One region of the Mycobacterium haemophilum DSM 44634 genome, then DNA from elsewhere that is predicted to be linked to it. Evidence: riboswitches for the same ligand, from Rfam matches in the RefSeq annotation. Region 1 holds a riboswitch; the other holds the start of a gene.
The links. Region 1 has a riboswitch for cobalamin ahead of metE (5-methyltetrahydropteroyltriglutamate--homocysteine S-methyltransferase). Riboswitches for the same ligand answer to the same signal wherever they lie in the genome.

Region 1 (11,649 bases):
GCCTTGGTTGCCAAATACCATCGCCTGCACAATCACAGCGGTACCACTCTGATCGTCCATGCCGTAGTGAGCGCGGTAAGCAACTGCACGAGGCGAATTCCATGAGGCGAAAACGGACTCGATGCCCGCGCGTAACTGGGCATAGGGATCGGCGGGTGGGGGAGCTGACTCACCCACGACGCGCCGATACCTGCGAGTGAACCGCAAGCGGGTGTCGCGGGCGAAGGTTTGGGCGCTCGGCGAGGTGCTGGACGTGGCCAGCGCCTGCTCGACGGGATCATTCATGCCCAAGTCCAGAATCGTGTCCATCATGCCGGGCATTGACTGGACCGACCCGGAGCGAACGCTGACCAGCAATGGCCGCGGCCCCCGCCCAAACGTGCGTGAGGTTTCGGCTTCCAGCCACCGCATCCGATCCAGCACATCGTCCCAGATCGCCTCCATCGTGGGCCCAGGGTCGGCCAAATACCGGCGGCCGACCTCGGTGGTGATGCAGAACGCCGGGGGTACCGGCAATTGGTGTCGGCACATCGCGTTGATGCCATGGCCCTTGCCGCCCAGGATTTCCCGCGGTTGATGCGCGTCGCCGTTCAGCAACACTACGGAGTGCTCGGTGGTCGCGCCTGCGTGGTCGCTTGACGTCGTGATATGCACCCCCTCGTACTGCGGTGTGTCCTGATGGGCCCGAGCCAGTCGTGCCGAACCCGCAGCGTATCGCCACGTGGATGCGCAGCAGTGCGGAGGGCTCGAGCAGCCTGGCTAGTGACGGGTCGCCAGGTTGACGGTCGGCAAACCCGTCCGCAGGTCTAGGTTTGACTCTATGACTCCCTATGACGTTGGGTTATTGATCCTGCGGCTGGTGCTGGGGTTGACACTCGCCGCGCATGGCTACAACAAGTTTTTCGGCGGCGGTCGGATACCGGGAACGGCGCGGTGGTTCGAGAGCATCGGCATGAAGCCGGGGAGGTTTCACGCTGTCGTGGCCGCGACGACCGAGATGTCCGCCGGGCTGGGTTTGGCCGCTGGCTTGCTGACACCGATCCCGGCGGCGGGCTTCGTCTCGCTGATGTTGGTTGCTGCCTGGACGGTGCACCGACCCAACGGCTTTTTCATCGTCAAGGAAGGCTGGGAGTACAACCTGGTGCTGGCGACCAGCGCGGTCGTGGTTGCCACGTTGGGTGCCGGGCGGTTCAGCCTAGATTGGCTGATCTTTGGCAAGAATTGGTTCGAGGGTTGGAATGGGTTGCTGATCTCGGCGCTGCTGGGTCTCGCCGGGGCGCTTGGCCAGTTGCTGATCTTCTACCGGCCGCCGGTCAAACAAACCCAGTAGCCGGCGGCGCCTCGTGTGCTAGCACTTCGGCCGCGGCGCGCTCTCCGGAGCGAACGGCTCCATCGACCCATCCGCACATGATGGCCGAGCTTTCCGTTCCGGCCCAATGGATGCGACCGCACGGCTCACGCAGCGTGTAGCCGAATTCGGTCAGCACCCCGGGTGGGGCGTGGCTGATCATCCCGCCACCGGAATAGCGTTCGGTAGACCAGTTCTGCTCGTGGTACTCGATGGGCAGGCTCGCCTTGGTGCCGAACCGATCGACCAGTTCGCCGACGATCACCGCTTTGCGGTCGGCATGGTCGAGTTTCGCTAGCCGACGCGCGGCGGGTCCCTCGGTGATGACGCACATGATCCCCGGCACGGCGGTGTCCGTGCACGCGTCGATGGTCAAGGTGGCCGGCGATCCCGGCGAGGCGGACTGGCCGCACAACCCATCGGCACGCCAGAACGGCTCGTCATAGCAGACCGAGATCTTAAAGACGGCGCCGCTTGGCATGCGCTGATGCAGCAAAGCTCGATCCAGCGGCAGCGTCGGCTCGTAGCCGATCGAGGTGGCGATTGCCAGTGGAATCGCCACGATGACTCGGCGCGCCCGCACTGTCAACTCATCGGCGCGCACCGTGACGCCGTCGCGGTCCTGTTCGATGTGCCGGACCGGCTGCGACACCTGCAGCGCATCACCGAGTTCGGCGGCTATCGGTCGATAAATGGCGCCCATCCCGCCCACCGGCCGAGCATCCTGAGCGCCGCCCTCACCGGAAATGACAAAGTTGGGACCGCCGGCCGACCCCATCTGCAGCAGCATCCACAGCAAAGACACCTCCGACGCCGCCGACGTGTACGGGCCGGCTAGTGCCATGTCCAGCATCTGCCGGGCCGGCTTGGACAACGTGCTCCTATCGAGCCATTCCGCCAGGCTGATGCGGTCCCATTCGGCGGCCTCCTTGGCCTCCCACGGGGCTTCGCGCGGAACAGATTTGCACATCCTCTCCACCGCGAGCAAACCCAGACCAAGGTTGGTGACTGCCCACTTGCTCATTGTCCATGGGATGGTGCCGCCGTATCGGTGCTTCTTGCCGTCGACGATCATCATCGCTTCGCCGTCGCTGTACTGCTTGTATTCCGGCACGCCGAACTCCTCCATCAGCGCGTAAATCCGATCCTGGCCCGGCCCGATCCATGCGCCGCCACGGTCAATCCAAACCCCGTCCTGGCGAGTTTCGGTGAAGGTGCGGCCACCGACCCGGTCACGTGCCTCCAACAAGGCCACCGAACGGCCCGCTTGTTTGAGCCGCAGCGCGGCAGTCAAACCAGCGAATCCCGCTCCAACGACGCAATAGTCGAACTCCGCCATGACTGGCTCCCGTAGTTTGCAGTGGTGCCGCGTCCCAGCAGCAAACTACACGGGTCGAAGACCCGCAAATCCGGTTCCGGCGGATTTCTGCGGCGATTCAATCCGGTTGGCCAGTGCACGAATAGGCCAAACTGCTGCCCTACTTCTCGTCGACCATGACACGGCCGCCAACCTAGGGAAGGTGTCGGGCATATCTCGGCCGGCACTCTACGGTGGCGCACCGCCTCGCAATCCGCCTTCGAATCGGCGCCCAGGATGGTCGACACCACAGCTTAATTCCGCGGTATTCCGCCTCCAGGCCGGCTGGCAAAGGATTCGCCGGGGCGAGCCCGAGCGCGGGTTCTAGGGTGTAACACCATGGGATTTCTCACACCCGACCTACCGCAGGTCGACATGGTCGAGTGGAGCAAGGGCACGCGCAGCGAAAAGATCCGCCCGATGGCCAGGCACTGGGCCGAAGTGGGTTTTGGGACGCCGGTCGCAGTGCACTTGTTCTACGTGGTCAAAATCCTGCTCTACATCCTGGTGGCCTGGCTGATTGTGCTGACCACCACTGGCATCAATGGGTTCGCCAGTGTCCTGTCGTGGTATTCGGAGCCGATCGTGTTCCAGAAGGTCGTGCTCTACACGATGCTGTTCGAGGTGATCGGGCTGGGCTGTGGCTTCGGGCCGCTCAACAACCGGTTCTTTCCGCCGATGGGCTCGATCCTCTACTGGATGCGGTTCGGCACCATCCGGCTGCCACCGTGGCCGGATCGCGTCCCGTTGACGAAGGGCACTGCGCGCAAGCCGGTGGATGTCGTGCTGTATGCGGCGCTGTTGGCGATGACGTTGGGGGCGTTGTTTTCCGATGGCACCGGCCCGATTCGAGAGTTGGGCACCACCGTGGGGGTGCTGCCGGTGTGGGAGATCGTGCTTATTCTGGTAATCCTTGCGATGCTTGGGCTTCGCGACAAAGTGATCTTCCTGGCCGCCCGCGGCGAGATTTACGCGACGCTGACGGTGACCTTCTTGTTCGGCGGCTCGAACGCCACAGACATGATCGTCGCGGCCAAGCTGGTGTTCCTGGTGATCTGGATGGGCGCAGCGACGTCAAAGCTCAACCGGCACTTCCCGTTCGTGATCTCGACGATGATGTCTAACAACCCGCTGCTGCGGCCGCGGTTTGTCAAACGGATGTTCTTCGAGAGGTTTCCCGACGACCTGCGGCCCGGACGATTGTCACGGATCTTCGCCTACGTCAGCACGTTCATCGAGATGTGTGTGCCTATTGTGCTGTTTTTCGCTCACGGTGGCTGGCCAACCGTGGTGGCCGCGACGGTAATGGTGTGCTTCCACCTGGGGATCCTGACGGCGATCCCGATGGGCGTGCCGCTGGAGTGGAATGTCTTCATGATCTTCGGTGTGCTGTCGCTCTTTGTCGGCCATGCTCAGCTGGGTCTGAGTGACCTGAGAAATCCGGTGCCGGTGGCGATTCTGATCGCTCTGGTCGCGGGAATCGTCGTCGCGGGTAACGTGTTCCCGCGCAAGATCTCGTTTCTGGCCGGCATGCGCTATTACGCCGGCAACTGGGACACCACGCTGTGGTGCGTTAAACCCTCGGCCGACGAGAAGATCAAGAGGGGCATCGTGGCGATCGCGAGCATGCCGCAGGCTCAGCTGGAGCGCTTTTACGGCAAGGAGCGGGCGCAAATTCCGATGTACCTCGGATATGCGTTCCGCGCCATGAACACCCACGGCAGGGCGCTGTTCACCCTGGCGCATCGGGCGATGGCTGGCCACAACGAAGATGACTATGTCATCACCGACGGAGAACGGATCTGCAGTACCGCCGTCGGGTGGAATTTTGGCGACGGCCACATGCACAACGAGCAACTGATCACCGCGATGCAGCAGCGCTGCCACTTCGCACCCGGCGAGGTGCGTATCGTGCTACTCGACGCGCAGCCGATCCACAAACAAACCCAGGCGTACCGGCTGGTGGACGCGGCGACAGGCGAATTCGAGCGCGGTGTGGTCAGGGTGGCCGACATGGTGACTCGGCAGCCCTGGGCCGACGATGTGCCGGTCCAGGTGCTGTCCGAGCCAGCCGACGAGTCCGAGGTGACTTAGGCCCCGGCCCGCACCTGGTGCGCTGCCGCAACCATGTTCTGCAGCGACGCGCCCACCTCTTCGACCGATCGGGTCTTCAGCCCGCAGTCAGGGTTAACCCAAAGTCGTTGCATCGGTATAGCTTTCAATGCTGCGTGCAGCGACTTGGCCATCTCGTCGGTGCTTGGTACCCGCGGCGAGTGGATGTCATAGACGCCCGGGCCTACGCTGTTGGCGAAGCCGACCGCGTTCAGGTCGTCCAATACCTCCATGTGTGAGCGCGCCGCCTCGATGGATGTGACGTCGGCGTCCAGGTCGGCGATAGCTCCAATCACCTCGCCGAACTCTGAGTAGCACAGATGAGTGTGGATCTGCGTCGAGTCGGCAACCCCCGAGGTCGCTAGGCGGAAAGCCCTTACCGCCCAACGTAAGTACTGGTCTTGATCAGCGCGGCGCAGTGGCAGCAGCTCACGTAGGGCGGGCTCGTCGACCTGGATGATCGCGATCCCGGCGGACTGTAGATCCACGGTCTCATCGCGAATCGCCAGTGCCACTTGGTTCGCGGTGTCGGCCAGCGGCTGGTCGTCGCGAACGAACGACCAGGCCAAGATCGTGACCGGTCCGGTCAACATGCCCTTCACCGGTTTGTCGGTCAGGGACTGTGCGTAGGTGATCCACTCGATTGTCATCGGGTGGGGCCGGGACACGTCGCCGTAGAGGATCGGCGGACGTACGCAACGGCTGCCGTAGGACTGCACCCAGCCGTGCTGTGTGGCGACGAAGCCCTCCAGCTGCTCGGCGAAGTACTGCACCATGTCGTTGCGCTCCGGCTCGCCATGGACCAGTACATCGAGCCCGAGTTGCTCCTGCAGCTTAATGACTTCGGCGACTTCTTTTTTCATCCTGCTGATGTACTCGGCCTCGTCGATCTCAGCGGCCCGCAGCGCCGCGCGCGCCTTGCGGATCGTCGATGTCTGCGGGTAGGAGCCGATCGTCGTGGTCGGCAGCGGCGGCAGGTGTAGGCGCGCGTCCTGGCTGGCGCGGCGCTGCGCGGCCTCGCCGCGGTGCGCACCGGACGAGACGATCGAGTCGATACGCGCACGGACCTGCCCGTTGTGCAGCCGCGGATCGCTGCGCCGCGAGGCAACGGCGGCATTGGACGCCGCGATTTCATCGGCGACCGCGTCGCGCCCGTCGCGAAGTGCGCGTGCCAGCACGACGACTTCGGCCACCTTTTCCGCACCGAACGCCAGCCAGCTGCGCAAGTTGTCGTCCAGGTCGGTTTCTAGTTCCAGCGAATACGGCACGTGCAGCGTGGAGCACGACGTCGAAACAGTAACGGTGGCTGCCGAACCCAGCAGGGTCGCCAGCTTGCCCAACGCAGATTCCAGGTCGGTGCGCCAGATATTGCGTCCGTCGACGATGCCGGCGACCAGAGTCTTGGTAGACAGCTCGGGCACGGCGGCCACCGCGGTCTGCGCACCGGCGACCAGGTCGATGCCAATCGCCTCGATGGGTGTGCGGGCCAGCCCCGCCAAGGAAGCACCGGGATCACCGAAGTAAGTGGCTACGTAGATGGCGGGTCGGTTGCTCACTGAGCCGAGCGCGTTGTACACCGCCTCCGCCAAGGCCGGCGCATCGGGGGACAGATCAGCCACCAGCGCCGGCTCATCGAATTGCACCCATTGCGCGCCATTCTCGGCGAGTAGCGACAGCAGCTCGGAGTAGATTCCCACCAGCTCCTGCAGCCGCTCGACCGGTGCGCCCCCGCCATTGATGCCCTTGCTCAGCAACAGAAAGGTGACCGGCCCGATAACGACCGGGCGGGCCGGAATCCCTTGCGCAAGTGCTTCTTTCAGCTCAGAAAGCACCTTGTCCGGGTTCAGTGTGAACGTGGTCGCGGGCTCGATCTCGGGAACCAGGTAGTGGTAGTTGGTGTCGAACCACTTCGTCATCTCCAGCGGCTCGATGTCGTCGTTGCCGCGCGCGAGCGCGAAGTACCGATCCAGGTCGTCGGGGACTTTTGTTGCCCGGGCCGGCAGCGCGCCCAGCATGACCGCGGTGTCGAGCATCTGGTCGTAGTAGGAGAAGGTGTTCACCGGTACCGAGTCCAGGCCGGCGGCGGCCAAGTCCGACCACATGTCGCGGCGCAACGACGCGGCAATGGACTCTAGTTCTGATCTGCTGATACGTCGGGCCCAATAGCCCTCGGTCGCTCGTTTGAGTTCGCGGCGCGGACCGATGCGTGGGGAGCCAGTAACTGTTGCGGTGAATGGTTGAGCGGTCACGAGTTCGTCCTTTAATTAGCAGGGTGGTCACCGCCAGCGGACGCACAGCCGATCCGATGCGGCAGCACCTAATCTATTTAGAGGTACTACCGCTAACGGCTCCGGCCAAACGCCCATTCCACGAGGCGGTGAGCCGTCGGACGCGGCGCGCCCGACACAGCCGGCAGGTCTTCGGACTCGCAGGCGCGCACCGGTAGGTGCTCCTAAAGGCCGTCGCTTCCCAGTCTCGGATTTCCTAAGACCAGTGCTTCTAGACGGCGGTCGTTCCTGCATACCGCTGCGGGACAGTCCCGGATTCTCACCGGGTTCCCTCTCGCGATGCTTCGCTAACATCACTCGATGCTGGCGCCGCGTGGTGCGGCGACAGCAGACCAGCTGCATCATCCAGGCTACCCTGCGCGCTTGGCGTGCGAAATCGATGGTTCGACAGATGGTCGAGTCACCGTCTAGTGCCGCAGCTATGGTCCACTTTAGTTCGCTGGCGCGTAGATGGGCATTCGCGGCCGCCTTGGCTTACGGGTACGGGAAGAACGGCGCTTCGGGCGATACAACAATGCTTCGGCCGAAGCAAGGGTTTACTGGCGCTGCATGTTATTGGCAGGGTCTGCGTTGTCGAGTTCGATTACGGCGCTGAGTGATTCGGCGATCTCGTCGTTGTTGTTAGGCGTGTTGGCGATGATCGCCGGTGCTGTCGTGTTGTGGTGCAGTCGCGCTGCGCACGGACTGTGGCCGCATCGGGCAAACAGTCACCACCGAGGGCGACCGCGATACACCACATCGAGCAGCATCTTGCCAGGGTCATGGCGAGCCCGCCTTGACCACCATGGCACCGCTCTCGACAGCGCTGGACGCAGCCTGGCGACCGACCGACAGACAGAGTGTCTTCCAACGCGCAGATCTTGAGATTTCAGCAGTCCAAGAATCCCCTGCAGGACAGGAACTTCCGTGCATTACCCGCAGTCAAAACCCAATGACATGAAACGTCGAAGCTAAGGCGATCTCCGTCTTAAGGGCAACGTCAGCGACTGCCTCACCGGACCGCAGTCGTCGACCAATTTGCCGACGCACATTCGACCTACGATACGGGTGCAGCTCGCACGGACCAATTCACGGGGCTGGTCGGTCCCGGCCTCGTGCCCAAGATAGGCGCCGTAGACGCGCCAACGCTGTCCTGGTCGCTGGTGTCGTGTTGCTCCTCGCTTGGTCGGCTTGGTTGAGCATGGCATTGTTGCTGGACCACTAGACCGTGGCGGCGTCCTTGAACAACCCGGCCGCGCTGGCGATCGGCGGCGGCTCCCACGAAGGCAGCTTCGACAACTCATCGGACACCTGAGCGGCATAAGTCATCATCGCTTCTTGGTTCTTGGCGCAGTACTTGCTGTATTGGTCCTCAAGGTCGGCGATGTCCGCAGCGTTTTGCCCGGCCACGTTCGTCAATATCTGCTGCACCTTCGCCGTACGGTTGCGGTACATCCTTTCCGGATGCACCGTCATCTCACGCGCACACGAAAAGGCGTCCACGAGGCACTCGATCTGTTCGTGAGTCGCAAGGATCTGGCGGATGAGGGTATCCAGCCAATCGCGAAACTTCACGGCCACCTCGGTCATCCGTATCGCTGACGTGCCTGACCACTGCTCTTCCAGACTATGGAGAGCTTGCTCGAACGGCTCGATTAACCGACTCAATCTCAGCGAACATCCAGTTTCACACAGTGTAGGCGGCACACATCGAGTTGGTACTCCGGCCGTTCCACATTGTGACGGAGAGATGCGGGTGGCGCTGAACCTGCTGTTCCGAGAGGACGCGGCCGAACACCGGGCTTTGCTGAGGAGATACTGCGGACCGAAAGCCCGGTCAAGTGCCACTTCCGCATGGCACGCACCTCGACGTCGATCGGTGACGTGCAGATTCCGCCCGGAAGCACGGTGATGCTGCTGCTGCCCGGCGCGAGCAACCGGGATGCGCGTAAATTTCAGCAACCCAACGAGTTTCGCGTTGACCGCGCCAACGTTCGCGAACATGTAGCGTTTGGGCGGGGCAACCGTTCCTGCCCCGGTGCGCCGCTGGCTCGAGCAGAGGGGCGAATTTCGCTTTACCGCATCCTCGATCGGATGTCAGACATCGCCATTCTCGAGGTGATGCACGGCCCACCGGACGCCCGTCGCGGCAACTATGACGCGACCTGGCAGCTGTGCGGGCTCACCGAGCTGCACATGGGATTTACCTCGATCGGCTGAACGCTCACCGACGTGTCCATCGGACACAGAATGAAATCACTTGTGTCACTTCGGTATCAGTGGTCACGGGCGGGGATTCTGTCGGTGGCCTCCGATAGTTTCGGGGGCATGGGTTGTGGCGCGGTCGTGGATCGGGAGGCGATCACGGCGGCCTTTGATGCGTTGGATGCTGCGGTTGATGGTGTGGCCGCGCTGGATTTTGATGCGCTGTGCGCCCGGGAGTGGTTGGTGTTGTTGGAGCGCTGTGAGCGGGTGCGCCGCAGGATACCTGCCGTCGAACACCCGATGATCAATCAGCTTGCCCGCCAAGCGACCCCCGAAGAGTTGGGCGGCACGCTTTCGCATGCGATTGCTGAGTGGACGCTGATCAGCCGCGCCGAGGCCGCCAAGCGTATCCGGGAGGCCGCCGATCTGGGGCCGCGTCGGGGCTTGACCGGTGAACCGTTGCCACCCGTCTTGGCCGCGACCGCCGCAGCACAACGCGCCGGGAAGCTCGGCGCCGGTCAGGTGGCGGTGATTCGGAAGTTCTGCCACGGGTTGCCCGGCTGGGTCGATACGGCAACCCGCGAACACGCCGAAGCGCATCTTGCGAAACTGGGCTCCCAGTTTCGGCCCGAACAATTGGCCGGGCTGGCCGATCGGCTCGCCGACTGCCTCAATCCCGACGGCACCTACAGCGACACCGACCGCGGCCGGCGGCGCGGCGTAACCTTAGGCAACCAGCAGACCGACGGCATGACGGCGCTGCACGGCTGGCTGACCCCCGAGGCCCGCGCCACGCTGGAGGCTGTGCTGGCCAAACTGGCCGCGCCCGGCATGTGTAACCCCACCGATGACACCGCATGTGTGGACGGCGCACCCAGCCAAGACGCGATCGAGCGGGATACCCGCAGCCCCGCCCAACGCAACTATGACGCCCTCACTGCCGCGTTGCGCGCCCTGCTGGCGTCGGGAAAGCTGGGTCAGCACAATGGGCTACCGGCCTCCATCATCGTGTCCACCACCCTGGCCGAGCTCGAGGCCACCGCCGGCACGGGCCTCACCGGCGGTGGCAGCATTCTGCCGATGAGTGATGTGATCCGCCTAGCGCGGCATGCCCGGCACTATCTGGCGATTTTCGACAAAGGCAAGGCGCTGGCGCTCTACCACACCAAACGGCTCGCCTCTCCCGGGCAGCGAATCGTGTTGTACGCCAAGGAACGTGGCTGCTCCGCGCCCGGCTGCACGGTGCCTGGGTACTACTGCGAAGTGCATCATGTCACCGATTACGCTCAATGCCGCAGTACCGACATCAACAACCTCACCTTCGGCTGCGGCCCCCAACACCGCCTCCTGCAACCCGGCGGCTGGACCACCCGCAAAAACACCCACGGCGACACCGAGTGGATCCCGCCCCCACACCTCGACCACGGCCAACCCCGCACCAACACCTTCTGGCACCCCGAAAAACTCCTCCGCACCGGAGACGACGATAGGGACGACGACGAAGGCGACTAGGCGTGGCCCCCCTGTGCCAACCCGGGCTCGTTAGTGATCTGCGGCGCCTCCGCAAACGGGGTCAGCAGCGACATTCATCCAATGCTTCACCTGCATAGACGTTCATCGCCCGGGCATTCTGGGCCCAGTACCGCATATATTTGGCATCCAAGGCCGCGATCGTTGGAGCGTTGTTTCCGAGTAGGTTCGTCTGGATCAGCCACGCTCTTTTGGCAACGTTATCGGCGATCACCGCTGAGGGCACTATAGAAAATGTGCCGTCTGATAGGCACGCGCGTGCGCCTGGTCAGCTTGGCTGTCGCCTCGGCAAGATTTGAGACCTCCACCAGCCAAGCCCGATACGACAGGGCGGCCTCGGCCATCCGTATCGCCGCCGGGCCCTGCCACACCTCCGTCAGCGCCTCGAGCACTGCACCGATATTCTCCGTTGCTGCACCCAGGTCACTCGCCAATTGAGACCAGTTGCGGGCGGCGGCCAGCATCGTGTTCCTTATCGGTTGGTACCGATATCTGCCGTGCTGGTGTCGTCTGCAGCTATATCTGTGCGGCGTTGGTAACCTCGGCGATTGAAAACTTATCTGTGGCGTTCGATATGGAGCCGGCAAGCTAGTCATAAATTACCGGGGTGACAATCTCCTCGACGCTCGGGTCCGTGACACCGCGAATCTGGATCGCCTGCTGCGCAGGCCCAAGGCCACCGCGGGGGCGTTGCGCAAACGCGCATCGCGCTTCTCGCTGGGCACCTCAGTGCCCCAGGATGTTCACCGCCTGGCCAAACACGCCGGGCAGTAACGCACATGCTGGGACTAGGGCACGGCGCGTCGCGCGTGGTGTGGTGGCTACCACTA
Region 2 (11,649 bases), 1.8 Mb from region 1:
CGCTGAGAGCAGGCCGGGGTCGATCCGGTCGGTGAGCACGACCGCCACTCGTCGGGCCAGTTCGCCGGGCGCGAGCCGGGCCAGATCCGTTCCGTCAACGACGATGTGGCCGCCCAACGCGGGTTGCAGCGCGCAGAGGGTGCGGATCAGCGTGGACTTGCCGCAGCCGTTCGGGCCTAGCAGCGCGGTGAGCTCGCCGCGGTGCGCGAGCGCGTGTAGGCCCGCGGCGATGCTGGTGGTGCCGCGCCGGCGGCGGCGGTAGCCGATAGCCAGGTCACGCAACTCGACCGCCGTCCTGGCGCTCATCGCTGCATTCCCCAGCCGCGGCGGCTGCCCATCAGCACAGCCACGACGATTGGTGCCCCGATCAGCGCGGTAATCGCGTTAACCGGCAGCGCCGCGGCGGTTCCCGGAAGTTGGGTGACGACCGCGCAGCCCAGCGCCACGGCCGCACCCATCAGCACCACTCCGGGAAGTACGACGCGGTGATCGGAGGTGCCCAACGCGATCCGCGACACATGCGGTACCACGAGCCCGACAAACGCGATCGGCCCGCAGAAGGCGGTCGTCACACCGGCCAACAGCGACCCGGAGGCCACGGTAATCACCCGGGCCCGCCGCACATCGATGCCCATCGTGCGGGCATACCCCTCGCCGAGCAACAGGGCGTTAAGAGGACGGATGGTCAGCGCTGCCGCGACCAACCCCGACGCGGTTAGCGGCAGCAGCAGCCGCAGGTCAGACCAGCTGGTGCCGGCGAAGCTACCCAGTCCCCACAGCAGATACTGCTGGATGCGCCGCGGATCGGCGTAGACGACCAGCACGCTGGTGGCCGCGGTACCGGCCGCGCCCACCATCACGCCGATCAGCAGCAGCGTCGCCGCCGAACGCACCCAGTGAGCAAGCGTCAGGACCACCGCCAGCACGAGGGCGGCCCCCACTACCGCCGCCACCACCGTGCCGGCCCGACCGGCTCCGGCCAGCCCCGCGATGAAGCCGGCACCCGAGCCGGCACCCACGATCACCGCTACAGCGACGCCCAAGCATGCACCGGAGCACACACCCAGCACATACGGGTCCGCCAGGGTATTGCGAAACAACGTCTGCATTTGCAGCCCCGCCACCGCCAGGGCGCTTCCGGCAGCGATCGCGGTCAGCACCCGCGGCAGGCGCATGTTGGCCACGACGACCTGCCAGCGTGGGTCCGACGGTTGCGCGCCGACCAGGACCCGGATCGTGTCGGGCAGCGGCACCCGCACCGGCCCAACCGCAAGCGCCAGCACGGCCAGGAGCACCACAGTTACCGCCAGCAGCGTCAGCACAGCCGCCGCCCGGCTCAGCCGGAGCGGCATGGTCGTCGCCGGTGTGGTCGCGGTCACCGGCGGGGCACCTGCCGGTAGAACTCGAACGGGTGGTTGGCGGCGAGTTCGGGATGCAGGATCGCCACCAGATCTCCGAGCACCAGATCAGGGCGCGCCACACCGCGCTCCCAATAGTCGTTACCGCCGCCGGGGCCGATCGCCTTGGTCGCTGACCAGACTTGGCCGGTGCGCACCGCAGCCAGCTCGCCGTAGCGGTTGTCGGCCGCCAGCGCTTCGTCGAGGGTTTTCCAGTCACTAGTGACCAGACACACCGGCGCCTGCCCGGCTTCGGCGTAGACCGATTCGAAGCTCAGCTGCAGGTTTCCGGTGCGCTGGTAATCGGCCCACGGATAGCTACCGCCGGCGTCGACGATCAGCCGGCCGGCATAGTCACCGCCCGCCGGCACTGACCAGGCGCCCTGAGACAGGGTTCCGGGCAGCACCTGGGTGGGCTGCATCTTGGCGGTTTTGTTCGCCATCGTGTGGTAGTCGCCCCGCAGTTGGTTGTAGAGTTCGGCGGCTTTCTTCTCGGTGCCGGTCAACGCGGCGAACACCTTCACCCATTCCGCGCGACCCAACGGGGTGGCCTCTAGCCATTCGGCGTCGGCAACCACGTCGACGCCGGCGTCACGCAGCTTGGCATAACTCGGATCGTCGACGCCCTGGGTTACCAACACATCGGGGTGGCCGGCGATCACCGCCTCCACGTTGACCTGCTGACCCGGCGCATACTCGGCGATCTTCCCGGCGGTCACGCGTCGGCGGAGCTGCGGGTTGACGACGTTGGCGGTCTCGGCGACACCGGCGAGCACGTCGGTCTGCTCTAGTTCGGTGATCATCCCCAGATGGGTGGTCGACGCCGAATACAGCCTGGTGACCGGCACCGTGATCTGTTGTGCGTGCGCCAGGTCGCCGGTTAGCTTCGGGGCCGGTGCGCCGCAGCGCACCAGCACATACGACTCGGGTGAACCGCCCGGATACGGGTGCTTGACCGTCAGGATTTGGTAACTGTTGTGGTAGCTGATGGTGAAATTCGTGGCGTCGGTGACCGTCACCTTATCGGGGAAGTAGTCGGTGTCCGGGCTGAAGTCAGTCAGGCAGCCGGCATCGGGCGCGGCGTTGGTGTCAGACGGGCCAGCGGGGCTCGCGCAGCCGGCCACGGCGAGCGTCAGGCTGGTGGCCACGGTGAGGGCCGCCCAGGGGGGACGTGGCATCGGGGTCGGTCACACTCCATCGGGTCCATGGCACACTATTGCTCGTAAAGGCGATGACGATGCAGGAAGCCGGTGCAAAGCCGGCGCGGTCCCGCCACTGTAATCGGGGAGCGACCCTCGTAGGCCACGGCCCAATCAGTTGAACGGGCTGGAAGGCGAGGCAAGCGGCGATCCGAGAGCCAGGAGACTCGCGTCATCGTGTCCTGCCAACCCGGGGCGGTGCACCCCGAGAGAGCTGCCTCGCCATGACGCTGCAACTGCTATCCGGCGGCCCGGCCGCCGCCCCGAGCATTGAATCGCACCCGTTCGCGGGTGGCTCGCGATGAGCACGCCGATCTGGATGGCGTCACCGCCGGAGGTGCACTCGGCGCAGCTGCGCAGCGGCCCGGGGCCCGGTCCGCTGCTGGTGGCGGCCGCAGCGTGGCGCTCGTTGAGCATCGTGTACGCCGAGACGGCCGACGAGCTGGTCGCGCTGTTGGTGGTGGTACAGGTTGGCGCCTGGGACGGCTCGGCCGCCGAGGCGTACGTGATCGCCTATCTGCCGTATCTGGGGTGGCTGATGCAAGCCAGCGTCGACAGCGCGGTGATGGCCGTCCAACACGAAACCGCGGCCACCGCCTACACCACCGCCCTGGCGGTGATGCCGACCTTGGCTGAGCTAGCCGCCAACCGCACCGCCCACACGGTGTTGGTGGTCACGAACTTCTTCGGTATCAACACCATCCCGATCGCGCGTAACGAAACCGACTACGTGCGGATGTGGATCGAGGCCGCCACCGCGATGGGCACCTATCAGGCGGTCTCAACGCTGGCGGTGGATTCCGCGCCGGAGACCATCGCCGCGCCCCAGATCATGGAAACCGACGCGCCGGCGGCCGATACCGACCAGCCGTCGCCGGCAGCCCCCGCCCAGCCCCCCGAGGTTCAACGATGGTTGCAATGGTTGCAGCGGATCGGCTACACCGACTTCTACAACAATGTGGTTCAACCGCTCATCACCTCGCTGACGAACACCCCTTTCTTCCAAGCGATGTTTTCCGGATTTGATCCGTGGCTGCCTTCGCTCGGCAATCCGTTGAGCTTCCTCAGCCCGTTCAACATCGCGTTCGCCCTCGGCACCCCGATGGACATCGGTTCATATGTCGGCTATCTGTCCCAGACCTTCGCCTTTATCGGGGCCGATCTTGCAGCGGCGTTTGCGTCGGGCAATCCGGCGACGATCGGTTTCACCCTGCTGTTCACCACCATCGAAGCCATTGGCACGATCATCACCGATACCATCGCGTTGGTTAAGACCCTGATTGAACAGTCACTTGCGCTGCTCCCGGCTGTTTTGCCGCTGTTGACCGCTCCGTTGGCGGTCGCCACCGCGGGTGCAGCAGGCAGTTTCGCGGGGTTGTCGGGGCTGGCGGGCCTGGTCGGCGTGGCGCCAGCCGCGCTGCCGGTCGCCCCGCCCGTCGCAGCAGCGGTTGCCCCGGTCGTCCCGCCTCCGACGCCGAGCCCAGCTCTGACCCCGGCGCCGGCTCCCGCGGCCGCGGGAGCGCCGGTCGTCACGCCTGGCCGCCGCCGACTCCCGCACCACCGCCGGTGACCGGTGCGGGCACGGAAAGCTTCGGGTACCTGGCGGGTGGCCTGCCGTCGACCGCCAGGAGGGCGGCGGGCACCAGCACCCGACGGCAGGCGCCGGCGCCCGAGGACACCGAGGCGCCCGCGGTCGCGACCACGCCCCGGGAACAATCTCCATCGCGGCGGCGGCGCTTCGCGACCGCATCGGATCAAGGAGCCGGAACCCTGGGATTGGCCGGAACCGCCCAGCAGGCCAATCCCGGACCAGCCGCAGGATTGGTCACTTTGCCCAACGGTACGTTCGGCGGCAGCCCACGCGCGCCCATGTTGCCGAGAACCTGGGCCACCGACGCAACTTTCTGTTAAGGAACGGCTGATGTCGGGTCTGCTGGTCGCCGGTACGACGAGTGACGCTGGCAAGAGTGTCGTGACCACGGGGCTGTGCCGCGCGTTGGCTCGGCGCGGCGTGCGGGTGGCGCCTTTCAAGGCGCAGAACATGTCCAACAACTCGATGGTCTGCGATGGCCCGGGCGGCGCGGGCGTGGAAATCGGTCGGGCGCAGTGGGTGCAGGCGCTCGCGGCCCGGGCGACACCTGAGCCGGCCATGAATCCGGTCTTGCTCAAGCCGGACAGTGACCACCGCAGCCATGTGGTGTTGCTGGGCAGACCCTGGGGCGAGGTGGCGTCGTCGAACTGGCTTGAGGGGCGGCGCGCTCTGGCCGAGGCGGCACACCACGCCTTCGACGACCTCGCGGCCCGCTACGACATCGTGATCGCGGAGGGCGCCGGCAGCCCGGCTGAAATCAACCTGCGCGCTGGTGATTACGTCAATATGGGGCTTGCCCGTCATGCGGGGTTGCCGACCATCGTCGTCGGTGACATCGACCGCGGCGGGGTGTTCGCTGCGTTCCTTGGCACCGTCGCGGTGCTGTCCGCCGAGGACCAGGCGTTGGTCGCGGGATTTGTGGTCAATAAGTTCCGCGGCGACCTCGACCTGCTGGCGCCAGGGCTACGTGACCTGGAAGGGCTCACCGGGCGCAGCGTGTACGGCACCCTGCCGTGGCATCCCGACCTGTGGCTGGACTCAGAGGATGCCGTCGACGTGGCGGGCCGGCGTGCCGGGGGCGCTGGGGCCCGCCGAGTGGTGATTGTGCGACTTCCCCGGATCAGCAACTTCACTGACGTGGACGCCCTGGGTCTAGAACCTGACCTGGATATCGTGTTCGCCTCCGATGCTCGCGCGCTGGGCGATGCCGACCTGATCGTGCTGCCAGGCACCCGGGCCACGGTCGCCGATCTGGCTTGGCTTCGGGCGCGTGGCATAGATCGTGCGGTGCTGGCGCATGCCGCGGCGGGGAAGCCACTGCTCGGTATTTGCGGTGGATTCCAGATGCTGGGCCGGGTGATTCGCGACCCGTGTGGCATCGAAGGCCCGGTAGGGTCGGCGGCCGAGGTCGACGGCATGGGTTTACTCGACGTGGAGACCACGTTCGCCGCCGAGAAGGTGCTGCGGCTACCGCGAGGCCAGGGGCTGGGAGTGCCTGCCTCGGGGTACGAGATTCATCACGGCAGGATTACCCGCGGTGACGGGGCCGAGGAGTTCCTCGGCGGCGCGCGCAACGGACAGGTGTTCGGCACGATGTGGCACGGCTCGTTGGAAAGTGACGCGCTGCGTGCGGCTTTCCTGCGCGAGACGCTCGGACTCGCTTCGTCGGGCGTGTGTTTCCCGGCCGCACGCGAGCGCCGCCTCGACCTGCTCGGCGATCTGGTCGAACGCCACCTTAATGTCGATGCGCTGTTGAACCTGGCTCGGCACGGTTGCCCGCCGGCGTTGCCCTTTCTTCCGCCTGGGGCGCCGTGACGAGCCAGTGCGAGCGAACGCGCCGTTTACCATGACGCGGTGCGGATTTTGGTTACTGGCGGCGTCCGCTCGGGAAAGTCCACGCACGCTGAAGCGCTGTTGGCCGATGCCGCAGACGTTGTTTATGTCGCTCCTGGCCGCCTCGCCGATCGCAGCGATCCCGACTGGGATTATCGCGTCGCGCTGCATCGGGCTCGTCGCCCACCGACCTGGCGGACGGTGGAAACCGCTGACGTCGCAACGGTTTTGTCCGAGGCGCGGTGTCCCGTCCTGGTGGACTGTGTGGGCAGTTGGCTGACGGCTCTCATGGATCGCGAAGCGCTGTGGGATGGTACGACCGCTGACGTCTACGTTGCGGTTGAGGCGCGACTCGACGGGCTGTGTGGGGCGTTGATCGGATTGCCCGATGCGGTCGTGGTGACGAATGAGGTCGGCCTCGGTGTGGTGCCTGCCCATCGTTCGGGTGTGCTGTTTCGGGATCTGCTCGGCGCGATCAACCAACGCGTGGCGGCCGTCTGCGACGAGGTACATCTGGTCATCGCCGGACGGGTGCTCAAGCTTTAAGGGTCGGCTACCGACGTGGTGCAGCAGCACGGCGCCGACTGCTGTGGTGCGAACCACAGATGGATATCCGCCACAATGGGATCGGCCGGACGCTGCGAATTTGTTGTGCGTTGGGCAAAGCGGTTATCGGGCCGCATGCCCCGGCAAATGTGTCTGGCGATAGTGCGTCGGCAAATAGTTTCAGCTGCCGCGGTGGGGTGAATCGGTGGCCGGCGTCGCCACCGAGACGGGATTGTGCCGGCCCCTTGTTTATTGACGCAGATGTCATTGATGACACCCGTCAGCAATGCGTTCGACGTGGCCGTCGTGCACTGAAGCCGCAGTAGCGCAACGATTTTGCACGCAGATCACGGTACTTAATTCAGGTTCTGGAGTTTCCGGGAGAACGTCCAACGCTGTGGATTGCAGCGTCCTTCTGGTTCCGATTGCACGTGGGACTTGTTGTGTGTAGTTTGCACGTTGGACTGCGGCAGTTCGGGTGGATTTAACCTATTGCGCCCGTCACATAACTGCGTGCGGTGAGAGCCGCGTCGCACCACCAAATTCCGGCGGTGCCGACAGTACAAGTAAACGGTTACGTGACCATCCCCCGGCAATTGCTGGGGTTCTTCGAAAAGGAGTTGGTATGTCTTTTGTATCCGCAGTCCCCGGGGCTGTATCCGCAGTCCCCGAAGCGTTGAAGACAGCGGCTGAAGACGTACGGGCCGCTAGCGCTCATGCGGTGGAGTTCAACGGCCAGGTGTCCTCGGCGCTGACCGGTGTTGCGGCCCCGGCTATCGACGCGTTGTCGCAGAAGGCGGCAACGTTCCTGCGGATGTACACCGAGCAGTATCAGCAGACCCTCGCTCAGGGCATGGCGATTCTTGACCAGTTTTCCGAGGTCTTGGCGGACAGCTCCGCTGCGTATTCGACCGCCGAGGACAACAACGCTCAAACCTTCGCCTGATCTCGCTGCAGGCGATACCAGCAGGCCAGCAGGAAGGAACAACGGGACAAAGAGATGCTTTTCGAATTCGAAGCGCTACCACCGGAGACGAACTCCGACAACATGTATACCGGCGCGGGACCTAACAAGCTGTTTGCCGCCGCCGAGGGGTGGCAGTACATGTTTACGGCGATGTGTTGCACGTATACGTCGTTAACTAGGGTGGTCAAGGTGCTGCAAGAGCACTGGCAAGGTCCGTCGGAAATCCGGATGGCAGAAGCGGTCGTGCCGTATCAGAAGTGGTTGGAGACCTTCACCCTGCAGATCCGTAGGACCTCCGAACAGGTTTTCCGTCTCCTAAAAGCCTATGAATATGCGCTCGAGAAGATGGTCCACCCGAACGATATCGCCTGGAACCGCTATCACGCGGCCATGCTGCGCTATGACGACATGGCCGGGGAATACGCTGAGGAGATCGCCAAGCTCGACGCGGAATATGACCGATTCTGGGCCGAGGACGCCGCGCAGATGTGGATCTATGCCCAAGAGGTGTTGGATGCGTTGTCGAAGTTGACTCCGTGGCCGCAGCCGCCGGAGATCATCAGCGGGGCCCAGGTGAGCTAGAAGACCGTCGCGGCCCATCCCGGCAGGAAGAGAACGAAGAGATGTATTTCGGAGCGCTACCACCGGAAATTATCTCTGGCAAGATGTATGCCGGCGCGGGTCATGACTCGATATATGCCGCCGCCAGACAGTGGAAGCAGCTGTTTAACGAGATGGCTAGCGCCCCTAAGCTGTTCGGGGAAGCGCTCACGAAGCTGAATGCGCAGTGGTCAGGTCCGTCGGCGATCCGGATGGCCGAGGCGGCCGCGCTCTATCAGGAGTGGTTGTACACCTTCGTCCACGATATCTATCGGACCGCCACACAAGCCTTCCGCCTGGTGGGTGCCTACGCCGACGCGCGTAAGGCGGTGGTGTCCCCGGCGGTGATCGCCTATAACCGCACGAGGGTGCACGAGCTGATCCAGTCGGACCTGTTTGGGGAGAACACCGTGGCGATCGCGGCCCTCGAGGCGCAATATCAGCAGTTCTGGGCTCGGGACGCCAAGGCAATGGACACCTATGCAGCTAACGTGTTGGACACATTGTCGACGATGACTCCGTGGCCGAAGCCACCGGAGATCACCGAGACCGGGTTTGCTCAGGCGTCTGCCACGGTTTAGTCGGCCAGCCACCCGGGCTGTCACTAGTGCACTGCCTCGGATCGCGGCACCCGCTGAGGCACCACGAGCACGACATACACAACGGCCGCGAGGACCACGAATCCCGACGCGAACAGCGGTAACGTCCTCGCCGACACTCCAGCGCCTAACGCGATACCACCCAGACTGCTACCGATCGCACTGCCCAGGTAGATCGCCGACGCGTTGACCGCAACAGCGATGGCGCCGCGGTCCGGCGCACGCTCCAACAACAGATGTTGTTGCGGCGGGGGAGATCCGAATCCGGCAGCACCCCAGACTGCCAGTGCCGCACAGAGAATGGCGATGACACCGCCAGCGGGCGTGATCACTGCGATAGACACCGTCAACATGGCTAAGACGATCAGCATCACTCGGGAGGTGCTGGCCGTCCGGTCGATAAACGGTCCGATAGCAAATGCCCCGACGATACCCCCGACCCCCCAAATCCACAGATACAGCGTAGGATTGGTGATTCCGGCGACGGCTCTCAAAACGGGCGCAATGTAGGTGTACAGGCCGAGGCTGGCAATGTTGAACAACAGTGACACCACGACGATCGGTGTCACGCGGCTATCCACCAGGGTGGCCAATCGCGTCTTGATCCCCGGTGGTGCGCCGATGTGCAAGTGCGGCATGAATCGGACAATGCCGAGGCCAGCGACGATCCCGACGCCGGTTAGTAGCCATAATGCCGACTGCCAGCCGTGTGCCCGCGCCAGCAGCATGCCTGCGGGCACGCCGAGGACGGTCCCAACACTGAGTCCGCCGAGGATGACTGATAAGGCGCGGCCCCGCTGGTGCGGCGGCACCAGATAGGCAGCGGCCGCCGCTGCGGTCGGCGAATACAGACCGGCGCCAACGCCGGCGACGGCTCGGGACAGCAGCAGCACTGCGAATGAATTGGAGGCAGCGGTACCAATGTTGCCAAGAGTGAACACAATGATCGATGCGAGCAGAAGTGTTTTGGTGCTCAACTTGGTGAGGGTCGCTGAGAGCAATGGGCCTGATACCGCATAGCAGAGGGTAAAGGCCGTGACCAGCTGCCCGACGTTCGACTCGGTGGTATGCGACGCCGTCGCGATCTGCGGAACCAATCCGGCAATGATGAATGTACCCATGCCGAGCGCGAACGTGCCGATCGCGAGCAGTACGACCTTTCGCATCGCTATTAGCCCCAACCCGCGATTGCGTCGGCTGCCTCGGTGGCCCAGTAGGTAAGGATGCTGGTGGCGCCGGCCCGCCGGACCGCCAGCAGGGATTCGCGAATCGCTTCGGTACGGTCCAGCGTCCCCTGCGCGGCCGCCGCCTCGACCATCGCGTACTCGCCGGATGTCTGGTACGCGGCTACCGGAAGATGTACCATATCAGCCACTTTGGCGATAATGTCGAGGTAAGGCAGGGCAGGCTTGACCATGATGATGTCGGCACTCTCGGCTACATCCAAAAGGACTTCGCGGGCCGACTCTTTGATGTTGGCGGGATCCTGCTGATATGTGCGGCGGTTACCGACCAGTGACGACCTCACCGCTTCACGGAACGGTCCATAGAACGCGGATGCGTACTTGACTGCATACGCCATCACCGCGACCGACTGATGGCCAGCCGCGTCCAGATGTGCGCGAATCACCCCGATCTGACCGTCCATCATGCCGCTCGGTGCGACGACGTGGGCTCCGGCATCCGCTTGTGCCACTGCTACTTCAGCGAACCTGATGATGCTCTGATCGTTGTCGACGTCGCCGCCGGGACCGAGCACACCGCTGTGGCCGTGCGTTGTGTATTCGTCGAGGTTGATATCGGTCATCACCACGGTCTTGTCGCCTACCTCGCGGACCACGGCTCGCAGCGCTCGCTGCGTGATCCCGTCGGGATCAGATGCCTCCGCGCCGATTTCGTCCTTGACCGACGGGATGCCAAAGAGGATGACGCCACCAACTCCGACGGCTGCTGCGGTGGCAGCGGCTTGCACGGCAGAATCCACTGAATGCTGGAACACCCCCGGCATTGATCGGACTTCGTGCGGGTGGTCGATGCCATCCCTGACAAAAATTGGCTGGATAAGAGCGGACGGAGCCAACCGCACCTCGGCGGTGAGGCGACGTAGCGCTGGCGTGCGTCGCAGCCGGCGCGGCCGATCCGGAGTGGCTGCCATTGGCGGCGCTTCTCCACGGGGGAACGAAATACTCATGCGGAGTACCCCCGTTCGATGTGGTTCGAGGCAAAGACCGAATCGATATGCGCCAGGACTTCCGCGTCGGGACGCGCGAACCAATATCCGGTGGAGGGTCGCGCGGTGCAGTGCGCCGCGCGGAGCCGCACCTCGGTTTCGGCCGACTTCAGTAGCAACCCAAGAGGATCCAGTAGTGGCAAGCCCGCAACTTCGCGAACTCGGTAGTGCCACATGATTTCAGCAGGCAATCCTGTGGCAGGTATGAGGACTTGGGCACCCGCCGACGATGCATGCCCGGCCGCCGCGGCGAACTCATCAAGGAACTGTTCTGGGTCCCCATTTACTGCCAACGTGGTCGCGGTAATGCTGCCCGGTATCAGTTCGTAACTTGCCAGCAGATGATCAGCGCGGTAACGCCGTACATTCTCGATTATTGGCTCACGCAGGCCGGGGACCATTCCAATGAAGCTAAACCGAATATCATGTTGAGCACAGTAATTGGATGCGGTTCTGCCAAGTCCCAGGGTTGGGATGGTTGCCATGCTGCGTGCTGCAGACAGGCCGGGGTCTTGGCCTGCGGCGATCACCCAGGCGTCGTATCCCTCGCGCTCGGCTTGGGCTGCCGTCTCGGCGAAGTACTGATTGAAGCGGAGCGCGATTACGCCGTATTGCACGTAGTCGTACGGGGTATCGGTCGAGTATGTGCGACGTGGCAAGGTGTGGATAACCACTTCGGTGCCGGGG

Region 2: another riboswitch for cobalamin. It lies ahead of B586_RS03900 (PPE family protein); the one in region 1 lies ahead of metE (5-methyltetrahydropteroyltriglutamate--homocysteine S-methyltransferase).

What each region holds. Positions count from the first base shown of each region.
Region 1 covers NZ_CP011883.2:3,219,779-3,231,427, reverse strand. Annotated here, with positions in the region: gene B586_RS15055 (pyruvate, phosphate dikinase) at 1-654, opposite strand, end outside; gene B586_RS15050 (DoxX family protein) at 821-1,330, shown strand; gene B586_RS15045 (flavin monoamine oxidase family protein) at 1,314-2,687, opposite strand; gene B586_RS15040 (DUF3556 domain-containing protein) at 3,045-4,799, shown strand; gene metE (5-methyltetrahydropteroyltriglutamate--homocysteine S-methyltransferase) at 4,796-7,066, opposite strand; cobalamin riboswitch at 7,212-7,450, opposite strand; gene B586_RS20360 (PPE family protein) at 8,306-8,791, opposite strand; partial or broken gene B586_RS15025 (cytochrome P450) at 8,870-9,304, shown strand; gene B586_RS15020 (HNH endonuclease signature motif containing protein) at 9,413-10,801, shown strand; gene B586_RS22820 (PPE domain-containing protein) at 10,863-11,033, opposite strand; gene B586_RS15015 (PPE domain-containing protein) at 11,020-11,283, opposite strand; gene B586_RS15010 (NAD(P)/FAD-dependent oxidoreductase) at 11,546-11,649, opposite strand, start outside.
Region 2 covers NZ_CP011883.2:806,951-818,599, forward strand. Annotated here, with positions in the region: gene B586_RS19835 (ABC transporter ATP-binding protein) at 1-306, opposite strand, end outside; gene B586_RS03890 (FecCD family ABC transporter permease) at 303-1,352, opposite strand; gene B586_RS03895 (ABC transporter substrate-binding protein) at 1,376-2,575, opposite strand; cobalamin riboswitch at 2,597-2,785, shown strand; gene B586_RS03900 (PPE family protein) at 2,898-4,166, shown strand; gene B586_RS22670 (PPW family C-terminal domain-containing PPE protein) at 4,163-4,507, shown strand; gene B586_RS03905 (cobyric acid synthase) at 4,518-6,002, shown strand; gene B586_RS03910 (bifunctional adenosylcobinamide kinase/adenosylcobinamide-phosphate guanylyltransferase) at 6,042-6,566, shown strand; gene B586_RS03915 (PE family protein) at 7,192-7,512, shown strand; gene B586_RS03920 (PPE family protein) at 7,567-8,115, shown strand; gene B586_RS03925 (PPE family protein) at 8,070-8,714, shown strand; gene B586_RS03930 (MFS transporter) at 8,738-9,898, opposite strand; gene hemB (porphobilinogen synthase) at 9,904-10,887, opposite strand; gene B586_RS03940 (aspartate/glutamate racemase family protein) at 10,920-11,649, opposite strand, start outside.